Regions from separate parts of the Amycolatopsis sp. NPDC034160 genome, predicted to be linked through region 2. Evidence: predicted binding sites of a transcription regulator. Region 2 holds the regulator's gene; each other region holds the start of a gene.

Region 1 (3,260 bases), on a different contig from region 2:
GATGATCTCGAAACCGCGGTCGGTCTCGAGCTGGAATTGCAGCGATATGACGCGCAGTTCGGCTCTGTCACTTTGCGCGAAGGCGCGAAGGAAGCGATCACAGCGGATCTGTCGAAACAGCTGGGCCGGGAAAACCCGACGTTGTGGATCGCGGAGCTGTACGGGCGTCCGCTGGGCATGGTGCGGGTGCAGTTCCCCGACGAGACTTCGTGGATCGGCGACCGGGTCGCGGCGGACCGGGTCGGCTATCTGTCGTCGCTGGCGGTGGCCGAGCCGGCGCGATCGAGCGGGGTGGGGTCCGCGCTCGCCGCGCACGCGCACCAGGTGTTCGACGAATGCGGGACCGAAGCGGTGCTGCTGCACCACGCGCTGGCCAATCCGCGCTCGACGCCGTTCTGGTACGCACAGGGCTATCGGCCGCTCTGGACCTACTGGCAGCGTCGGCCCGCCGTGTACTGATCCAGATACGCTGATCTTCGAGGATCAGGGGGTTGGTCATGAGCAGCGATGACGACGTGGCGCCGGTGGCGCCGACCGGGGTCGACACCGAAAAGCCGTCCGCGGCGAGGATCTACGACTGGTTCCTCGGCGGCACCCACAACTGGGCGGTCGACCGTGAGTTCGCCCGCGCGCTGGAACGGCAGTGGCGGTGGGTCAAACCGGGGGCGCGGCACAACCGCGAGTTCATGAATCGGGTCGTGCGCGCCGCGCTGAACGCGGGGATCCGGCAGTTCATCGATCTGGGGTCCGGTGTCCCGACCGCCGGGAACGTGCACGAGATCGTCCAGGAGGAACTGGAACCGGACGATACGGCGAAGGTCGTGTACGTCGACTACGAGCCGGTGGCGGTGGCGCACGCGGAATTGATCCTCGAACGACACGAGGCGACGGACTGGGCCGGAATCGTCCACGCGGACATGCGGCGGCCGAAGGACGTACTGGGGCATCCGGAGACGCGGCGGCTGATCGATTTCGACCAGCCGGTGTGCGTGATGATGATGGCCGTACTGCATTTCGCCGGGCCGCACGACGATCCGCCCGCGCTGGTCGCGACCTACCGGAACGCGCTGGCGCCGGGCAGCTGGCTGGGGCTGTCCCACATGAGCTTCGGGGGCCAGACCGGCGAGGACGCCGACGGCCTGCGATGGATGGTGGAGCAGTACCGCAAGACGAGCAACCCCGTATGGATGCGGGACCGCGAAGAGATCAAGCCGCTCTTCGGGGACTGGCCGCTGCTGGAGCCTGGCATCGTGCACCTGCCCGACTGGCGGCCGGTGCGGGAGCTGCGGCGGGACGAGGAAGGTGCCCGGCCGTTCGCTTGGTGCGGGGTCGCCACCCACCCGCTTACGTCCGACCTCTGACCCCGTCGCGTCGCCTTTAGCGGGCTAACCGTGACGCATTGGGGCGCAGAGGTCCGAGGGGTGGGTGAGTTGCGGCCAGCAGTGCGGCGGCCGGGAGGCGGAGGGGGCCGAATCCCGCGTCCCGGCCCCGAGGCGGGCTGCTGGACGCGGCGCACAAGAAGAGGTCGGACCTCTGACCCCGTCGCGTCGCCTTTAGCAGGCTAACCGTGACGCGTTGGGGCGCAGAGGTCCGAGGGGTGGGTGATCGCTGACGGCGAACGTGAGGAGGAAACAAACGGGTCGATCGGAGAGTTGAGCTAGGCAGACTCAACTAACCGAGGAGTGCACAGATGACCGACAACCGCCTCCTGCCCGTCCTCCCGCTCGATGACGACGTCGTGCTGCCGGGCATGATCGTCCCGCTCGACCTCACCGACACGGAGACGCGGGCCGCGGTGGAGTCCGCCCAGGCCAACACGCCTGCCCAGGCTTCCTTCCCGGGGATCCGCTCCAGCGCCGCCGCCAAGGCCGAGGTGCTGATCGTCCCCCGCGTCCACGGCGAGTACGCCGGACTCGGCACCATCGCGACCGTCGAGCGCATCGGCCGCGTGCCCGGCGGCAAGACCGCGGTGCTGCTGCGCGGCACCCGCCGCGCCACCGTCGGCCGCATCGCCGACGGTCCCGGCGCCGCCCGCTGGGTCCACGCCGAAGTCGCCGCCGAGACCACCGACGACAACTCCGCGAAGCTCGCGTCCGAGTACAAGAGCGTCGTCCTCGCGATCCTCCAGCAGCGCGGCGGCTGGCAGATGATCGACGCCGTCCAGGAGGTCGAGGACCCGTCCGCGCTCGCCGACCTCGCGGGCAACTCTTCGTACCTGAACACCGACCAGAAGCTCGAACTGCTCTCCACGCTCGATGTTTCGACACGGCTCGAAAAGGCCCTCGAATGGAGCCGCGAGCAGTTGGCCGAACTCGAGGTCACCGACACCATCCGCAAGGACGTCCAGGAGGGCATGGAGAAGCAGCAGAAGGAGTTCCTGCTGCGCCGTCAGCTCGAAGCGATCCGCAAAGAGCTGGGCGAACTCGACGGCACCGCCAACGACGACGACTACCGCGCCCGCGTCGAAGCCGCCGAACTGCCGGACGCGGTCAAGAAAGCCGCACTGTCCGAAGTGGACAAACTGGAGCGGACGTCGGAGCAGTCCCCCGAGGGCGGCTGGATCCGCACATGGCTGGACACCGTCCTCGAACTGCCGTGGAACGAGCGCACCACCGACGTCCACGACATCGCCGCCGCGCGCGACATCCTCGACGCCGATCACGCCGGTCTCGACGACGTGAAGGAACGCATCATCGAGTACCTGGCCGTGCGCAAGCGTCGCGCGGAGTCCGGTCTCGGGCCGGTCGGCGGACGCCGTTCGGGTGCCGTGCTCGCGCTCGCCGGTCCTCCCGGGGTCGGCAAGACCTCGCTCGGCGAGTCCGTGGCGAAGGCGATGGGCCGTAAGTTCGTCCGGGTCGCGCTCGGCGGCATCCGCGACGAGGCCGAGATCCGCGGGCACCGCCGCACCTACGTCGGCGCGCTGCCCGGCCGGATCGTCCGCGCCATCAAGGAAGCGGGTTCGATGAACCCGGTCGTGCTGCTCGACGAGATCGACAAGGTCGGCGCCGACTACCGCGGCGACCCGACGGCGGCGCTGCTGGAGGTGCTGGACCCGGAACAGAACCACACGTTCCGCGACCACTACCTGGAGGTCGAACTCGACCTGTCCGACGTCGTGTTCCTCGCCACGGCGAACGCGCTCGAAACCATCCCCGGTCCGCTGCTGGACCGGATGGAGCTGGTCACCCTCGACGGCTACACCGAGCACGAGAAGGTCACCATCGCCCGCGACCACCTGCTCCCCCGCGAGCTGGACCGCG
Region 2 (3,260 bases):
TCCAGGCGGAGTACGCCAACTACCGCAAGCGCGTCGACCGTGACCGCGAGCAGGTCGTCGCCGGCGCGAAGGCGTCGGTCGTCGGCGACCTGCTCCCGCTGCTCGACGACCTCGAGCGCGCGGAGCAGCACGGCGATCTGACGGGCGCTTTCAAGGCGGTCGGCGAGAAGCTGGTCGCCAGCCTGCAGCGGTCGGGACTCGAGCCGTTCGGCGCCGAGGGCGAAGCCTTCGACCCGAGCGTGCACGAGGCCGTCCAGCACAGCACGTCCCCGGACGTCGCCGGCCCGACGGTCACCACGGTCATGCGCCGCGGTTACCGCTTCGGCGAGCGTGTGCTGCGCGCGGCGCTGGTCGGGGTCACCGATCACGAACCGGGTGCCGCACCCGCGGCCGCGTCCGCACCAGAGGCGCAGGCCACCCCGGTGGATCCGCCCGTCGGCGGCGAGCTGCCGCTCGACGGCGAGCTCTTCGATGAAAACAATCGCTGATCGGCGAAACGGCGTGAAAGGAGGAGACGTTCGGTGAGTGCACGGGAATGGATCGGTAAGGACTTCTACCGTGAGTTGGGCGTCTCCTCCGACGCCACCCCGGACGAGATCAAGAAGGCCTATCGCAAGCTGGCCAAGGAGAACCACCCCGACGCCAACGCGGGCAACGCGGAGGCGGAGAAGAAGTTCAAGGCGGTCTCCGAGGCCTACGGCGTGCTTTCCGATACGTCCAAGCGCAAGGAGTACGACGAGGCCCGGCGTCTCTTCGGCTCCGGCGGTCCCGGTGGCTTCGGCTTCCCCGGCGGCGGCGGTGCCGGCGGGTTCGACGTCGGCGACATCTTCGGCCAGGCGGGCCAGCAGCAGCAGGGTGGCTTCGGTGGGCTCGGCGACATCCTCGGTGGTCTCTTCGGCCGCCGCGGTGCCGCCGGTGCCACGGCGAACCGGCCGCAGCGCGGTTCGGACGTGGAGACCGACGTCCGGATCGACTTCACCGAGGCGGTCAAGGGCGCGACCCTGCCGCTCCGGTTGTCGAGCCCGGCGACCTGCTCCACCTGCGGCGGGAACGGCGCGAAACCGGGGACTTCCCCGAGGACGTGTTCGACCTGTCTGGGCAGCGGGCTGGTCAGCCGCAGCCAGGGCGCGTTCGCGTTCTCCGAGCCGTGCCGCGACTGCCGTGGCCGCGGCACGATCATCGACGACCCCTGCCCGGAATGCGCGGGCGAGGGCGTCAGCACCCGCACCCGCACGCTGACCGTGCGGATTCCGCCGGGCGTCGCCGACGACCAGCGGATCCGGCTCGCCGGCCAGGGTGAACCGGGCAAGGGTGGCGCGCATGCGGGTGACCTGTACGTCCGCGTGCACGTCGCACCGCATCCGGTGTTCGGGCGGCAGAACCTCGACCTGACGATCACCGTGCCGGTGTCCTTCGCGGAACTGGCCCTCGGCGGCACGATCACCGTGCCGACCCTCGAGGGCAAGGTCTCGCTGAAGGTGCCGCAGGGCACGGCGAGCGGCCGTGTGCTTCGCGTACGCGGCAAGGGAATCGCGAAACGGGACGGCTCGCAAGGCGATCTGCTGGTCACCCTGCAGGCGGCCATTCCGTCCAAATTGGACGACAAGGCCCGTGAGGCACTGGAAGCCTACGCGGAAGCCATGGCCGACCACGATCCGCGACCGGAGATCACCGAACTTCTCGAAGGCAGGTGAGCATGATGTTCGGCGGGCTGCCGCACGGTGCGGACGAAGACACGCCGGTGTTCGTCATCTCGGTGGCGGCGCAGCTTTCCGGTATGCACGCGCAGACCCTCCGGTCCTACGACCGGCAGGGTCTCGTGTCTCCGGGCCGGACGTCCGGCGGTGGACGCCGTTACTCCATGCGGGACATCGCGTTGCTGCGCGAAGTGCAGCGACTGTCCCAAGAGGACGGTGTCAACCTCGCGGGCATCAAGCGGATCATCGAGCTGGAGAACCAGGTCGACGCGTTGCGGAGCCGGATCGCCGAACTGACCGAGGAGCTCACGGCCGCGTACGTCGCCGCCGAACAGACGGCCGCGGCCGTGCACGCCTCCTACCGCAAGGACCTCGTGCCCATGCGGCAGCAGACGGCCTTGGTGATCTGGAAGCCCAAAAAACGCATTTAGTCCTCTAAATGCGGGAACGCCTTCCGGTGCTTGGCTGCGACCGGTGCATTTAGAGGACTAAATGCGTTCTACTGGCCGGGGACCAGGGCGCGCAGCTGCTGGACCTCGCCGGTGCGCGAGTCCATGATCCGCTGGGCCAAGGCCTTCGACTCCGGGTTCTTGCCGTCCTTCAGTTCGGTCCTCGCGAGGGCGACCCCGTTGTGCTGGTGCGCGACGAGGATGTCCACGAAGTCGAGGGTGAACTCCCCGCCATCCTTTTTGGACAGTGCTTCGAGCAGACCCTTGTCGGTGAGCCCGTCGCCACCGTGATGGTGGTGCGCGTGCGGGTCCATCGAGCCCGTCTCGGGTTTGCCCCAGGACTTCAGCCAGTTCCGCATGTCGGAGCTCTCGCTCTGCTGCGTCGCCTCGATGGCGGACGAGAGATCCTTTAGTGGCTGTTGCTGCCCCTGTTTGGTGTGCACCAGCTTGACGATCTCCACGCCCTGGTTGTTGTGGGCGATCATCATTTGCAGAAACATCACGTCGGCGTCGTTGTACTCCGCGGACGCCGGGGCGCCCGTCGCCGACTGGGGAACCGGGGAGATCGGGGCGCCGGCGGTGGTGGGTGAGCCATCACCGGTCCCGCAGCCCGCGAGGGCCACGAGACCGGCGACGAGTATCAGGCCGAACTTCACTGCCGGCTCCACAATGCCGGGGTGTTCGGCGGTTCCCAGCCTTGGATCGCCGTATGCGCCAGCTGGCAGCGGTAGGTCGCGCCGCCGTAGGTCACCGTGGTGCCGACCGAGTAGGCCGTCCCGGTCGCCCAGGTGCCACCAGCGGGCGGGGTGGTGGTGCTGGTCGGGGGATTCGACGTGGTCGGCGGGTTGCTGGTGGTCGGCGGGTTGCTCGTTGTCGGCGGGTTTCCGCCGCCGATCTGCAGGTCGATGCAGCTGTAGAAGGCCATCGGGGTGTCCGCGATGTTCCAGATGGCGAGGACCTTTTGGCGGCCGCTGAAACCGCTCAGGTTCACCGTGTGCGACGTCGGGTCCTTCGGCGCGGAGTTGTTGCCGCTGATGTCGGCGATCTTGGTGCCGCCGATGTAGTACTCGTAGTTCGTGGTCCGGTGGTAGGCGGTGAACTTCCAGTTGAAGGT
Region 3 (3,260 bases), on a different contig from region 2:
TGACCCGCGGTACCCGGCGCATCGAGCCGGTGACGTCGAACAGCACCGCGATCGGCGTCGAATCGGCGTGGTCGGCCGAATCCCGGCATTCCCGGACGGCGTTCAGCGGATCGAGCGCGGGCGCGACCTTCCACTCTTTCGCGGGCTTGGAGCGGAGATCGGCGGTGTAGCCGAAATCGTCCTCGCCCTTGGCCGCGCGGAAGGTTTTCGCGGCGGCGTAGGCGTTGTCGTCCCAGTGTCCGTGTCCCATGGTCAGGCTCCTGTCTCGGGGATGATGAAGGGGCGGAAGGTGCGGGGGCCGTACAGCTCGCCGATCAGGTCGTCGTATTCGTCGAGCAGATCGACGGCGTCGGGCCGTTGCCCCGGCGTTTCTTGGGTGCACCATGTGGCGAACTCGCGTTGGCGGGTTTCTCCGGGCGCCAGCAGGGAAAGCATCAGCTTGTGGAGCATGTGCACGTCGGTGGCCGCGGTCATCGGCAGTCCTTTGTGGACTTCGGGTGGACAGTCGACCGAGTTGTCCGCCGCCAGCGGGAGCGCACCGTCTTCGACGGCGAAGGACCAGCCGATCAGGACGATGCCGTGCCGTTCGGGATGGACCAGCACGTTGTCCGCGGTCAGATGGCCATGGACGACGCCCGCGCGGTGCGCTCCCGCCACCGCGCGCAGCAGCCGCCGGTGCATCCAGGCGTAGTCGCGGCCGTCGAGGCCGTCCGGGAAGGCCTTCCCGACGTCGGCGAGGGTGATGAACCCGTCGATGAGTGGCTCGAGGACGCTGAACGCCCGCTCGCCCCGTGCCACCGGGCCCGAGGTGTCGAGCAGCCGCGGGTAGTAGGGGCGCAGCCACCGGTGACGTTCGGTGAAGGCGTCGAGTGTGCGCAACGCCGCCCACTCGGCGTGGATCAGCGGATTCAGCGCCGGGTTGCGGACGAGTTTGACCAGATGAGGGCCGGTGGTGCGGTACGTCGTCGCGACACTGCCCACCGCGTGCGGGCGAGTGAGGGCGTAGGCCGACGTCGCCGTGGTGACCGTCTGGCCGCGGCCGCGTTTCCAGTCGTCGTAAAGGCGATTGAGGGTCGCGGCCGCCTTGTGGGCGCATGAGTCGCCGGGATTCCGGTCGGGGTGCAGCGCGGCCGCCAGCGCGCGGTAGTGGCGGTGAGCGAGCCGCGGGTCGGTGTCGAACAGAGCCGCCGCTTCGGCCGCGTTCTCGATCTCCGTTACGGCTTCGTCCCTGGTGAACATAGTTTGAGTCTAGACGACTCTTACTCCGTGTGACAAGGGGACGAGGAAGAAGATCTTGTCGGCATAAATCCTGTGTCGGCCCGCTCCGGACGTGCTTACCCTGGAGCGACCGTGCGGGGGTGATCGGTGGTATTCCAGGAACAGTCCCGGAACAGCGAGCGAAACTGGGCCGTGGCGGGCTTGGTCGTCCTCGGAGTCGTGCTGGGGTTCCTCGCGGCCTTCGTCGGCCGGTGGGCCGCGGAGGAGCTGGGTGGAACCCACGCCGTGCGCGCGGTGGTCAGCGAGTCGGACTCCACGATCACCGAAGCCGAGCACGGTCCGCGCACCACCTACGAGGTCCGGGCGATCACCGAAGGCCGTCGCGTGATCGAACTGCCGGTAGGCGGGGAATTCCGCCGCGGGGAGCCCGTGGTCGCCCGGCTTTCCTCGCTGACGGGCCGGGTGCTGTCCGTGCGCGGCGTGACCGCCGAGGTGGATGTCCAGCACGCCTGGGAGAAGACCGTCGCGATGTCACTGGGCGGCCTGCTCCTGGTGTTCGGCGTCGTGGTCGGGTGGCAGGTACGCCGGCCGCTGTCGTCACCGCTGGGGAGGTTCCGGGCGATCCCGTCGTTCCTGGCCGGTGTCGCCTTGGCCGCGTTCGTCGTGCTGACGCCGATCGGCTTCGGCAAGACGGGGTATGACCCGACGGGACGACCAGACCTGGAGATGTGGAGGTACGGGCATGACGTCGGGGATCCACCGCCGGTCGCGCGAGGGGGGACCCTCGCGGCCGGGGACCTGTCTCTGCGCGTGACCGGAATCCTGCCGGATCCTCCGGAAGGGGCTCCGGCCTGGCTGAGCGATTTCCGGGTCCTCACGCTTCGGATCGAGGCGACCGGGCTGGGCGACACCCCGCTGAAGCTGTCCGCCGACGCGCACGGCGAGCCGCGGCGCGTCGAAGGCTGCGCGGGCGCTCCGGGCGCTTTCGACGGCACCAAGGGGTTGATCTGTTTCGTGGTCCCGCCCGGCTACCGGCCTGGCTACCTTCTCGTCGGGGAGCGCGACCACGAACAGTGGCTGACGCTGTAGCGGAGAAAGGAAGGCTGTGCCGAGGAAAGCCTGGATTCTGCCGCGAGTGTTGCTGGGCAGTCTCCCGTTCTTCGTCCTGTTCGGCGCCGTCTGGTGGTTCGTCGGCGACGACGTGCGCGCCTTGAGCACCGGCCAAGACGTCGCGGTCATCGAAATCTCGGGGTGCACCTCGGAGGGATCCGCGGTGAACGGTCAGACTCCCTACTGCAAGGGGAAATGGCGGTTCGCCGATGGCCGCATCGGCGGTGGCCGGGTGCTGGGCGGCAAGACCGCCGAAGGTGACACGATCTTCGTCGGGGACGGGTTCGCTTACCAGTCGAGATCGCCGCTGATCTGGAGCGTTTCGGCGGGCGGCGCGGTCGGGCTCTTCATGCTGACCATCGTCGTGGTGGTCGGCGTGGCCTACCGGCGCGAGAACCGACGGCGGGACGGCCGGTCAAAGGCGACGAGTCCGTGAAGGCCTCCTTCCCTACTCTCAAGGTAGGGAAGGAGGCCTTCACGCGGATCGTCCCTTGTGGACAGGCGGGCCGTCCGAGGCTCAGGATCGGGTCGCTTCGATCTGCCGCTCGTCCTCGGTGGAGCAGTTCGTCACCGGATCGTTCGGCCCGCTCCCGCAGGTCCACGCGCCGATCACCACCGGTCCGGGCCCCTGCGGCGAGTTGGCTTCGGCGGGCGTCAACTTGCCGAAGTAGTCCGTGAGCACCTGTGTCGCTTCGGCACAATCGGTTTTCCCACGGGCGACGACCTTGTTCTTCGCGCCCTGGAATCCGGTGATCTCACCGCACGGCGTTCCGGCGAGCGCCTGCTCGGCGGCGGGAGCGGGGGAGGGCGACGCCGGCGCGGACGGCGGGGCCGGATCGGCCCCGCAGCCGCTCAGCAGGACGACGGCGACCGCTGCGGGGAGTACGGAGAGGCTCTTCATGGGCCCTTCTTCTCGGGGACGGTTCATTCGA

What was found. Region 2 encodes HspR, which represses chaperone genes until heat shock. Its sites were predicted from a motif close to ANNTTGAGTNNNNNNNACTCAANNT; they were not measured.
Region 1: the regulator HspR is predicted to act here: its motif matches at 1,650-1,674, upstream of lon (endopeptidase La).
Region 3: the regulator HspR is predicted to act here: its motif matches at 1,240-1,264, upstream of ACZ54P_RS15240 (adenylate cyclase).

Annotation. Positions count from the first base shown of each region.
Region 1 is NZ_JBVISU010000002.1:290,227-293,486, reverse strand. It holds gene ACZ54P_RS06265 (GNAT family N-acetyltransferase) at 1-459, shown strand, start outside; gene ACZ54P_RS06260 (SAM-dependent methyltransferase) at 498-1,361, shown strand; gene lon (endopeptidase La) at 1,691-3,260, shown strand, end outside.
Region 2 is NZ_JBVISU010000001.1:575,474-578,733, forward strand. It holds gene grpE (nucleotide exchange factor GrpE) at 1-488, shown strand, start outside; gene dnaJ (molecular chaperone DnaJ) at 522-1,694, shown strand; gene ACZ54P_RS02800 (heat shock protein transcriptional repressor HspR) at 1,700-2,128, shown strand; gene ACZ54P_RS02805 (DUF305 domain-containing protein) at 2,197-2,802, opposite strand; gene ACZ54P_RS02810 (lytic polysaccharide monooxygenase) at 2,799-3,260, opposite strand, start outside.
Region 3 is NZ_JBVISU010000006.1:41,198-44,457, forward strand. It holds gene ACZ54P_RS15235 (hypothetical protein) at 1-250, opposite strand, end outside; gene ACZ54P_RS15240 (adenylate cyclase) at 253-1,239, opposite strand; gene ACZ54P_RS15245 (hypothetical protein) at 1,411-2,307, shown strand; gene ACZ54P_RS15250 (hypothetical protein) at 2,324-2,764, shown strand; gene ACZ54P_RS15255 (hypothetical protein) at 2,846-3,229, opposite strand; gene ACZ54P_RS15260 (hypothetical protein) at 3,253-3,260, opposite strand, start outside.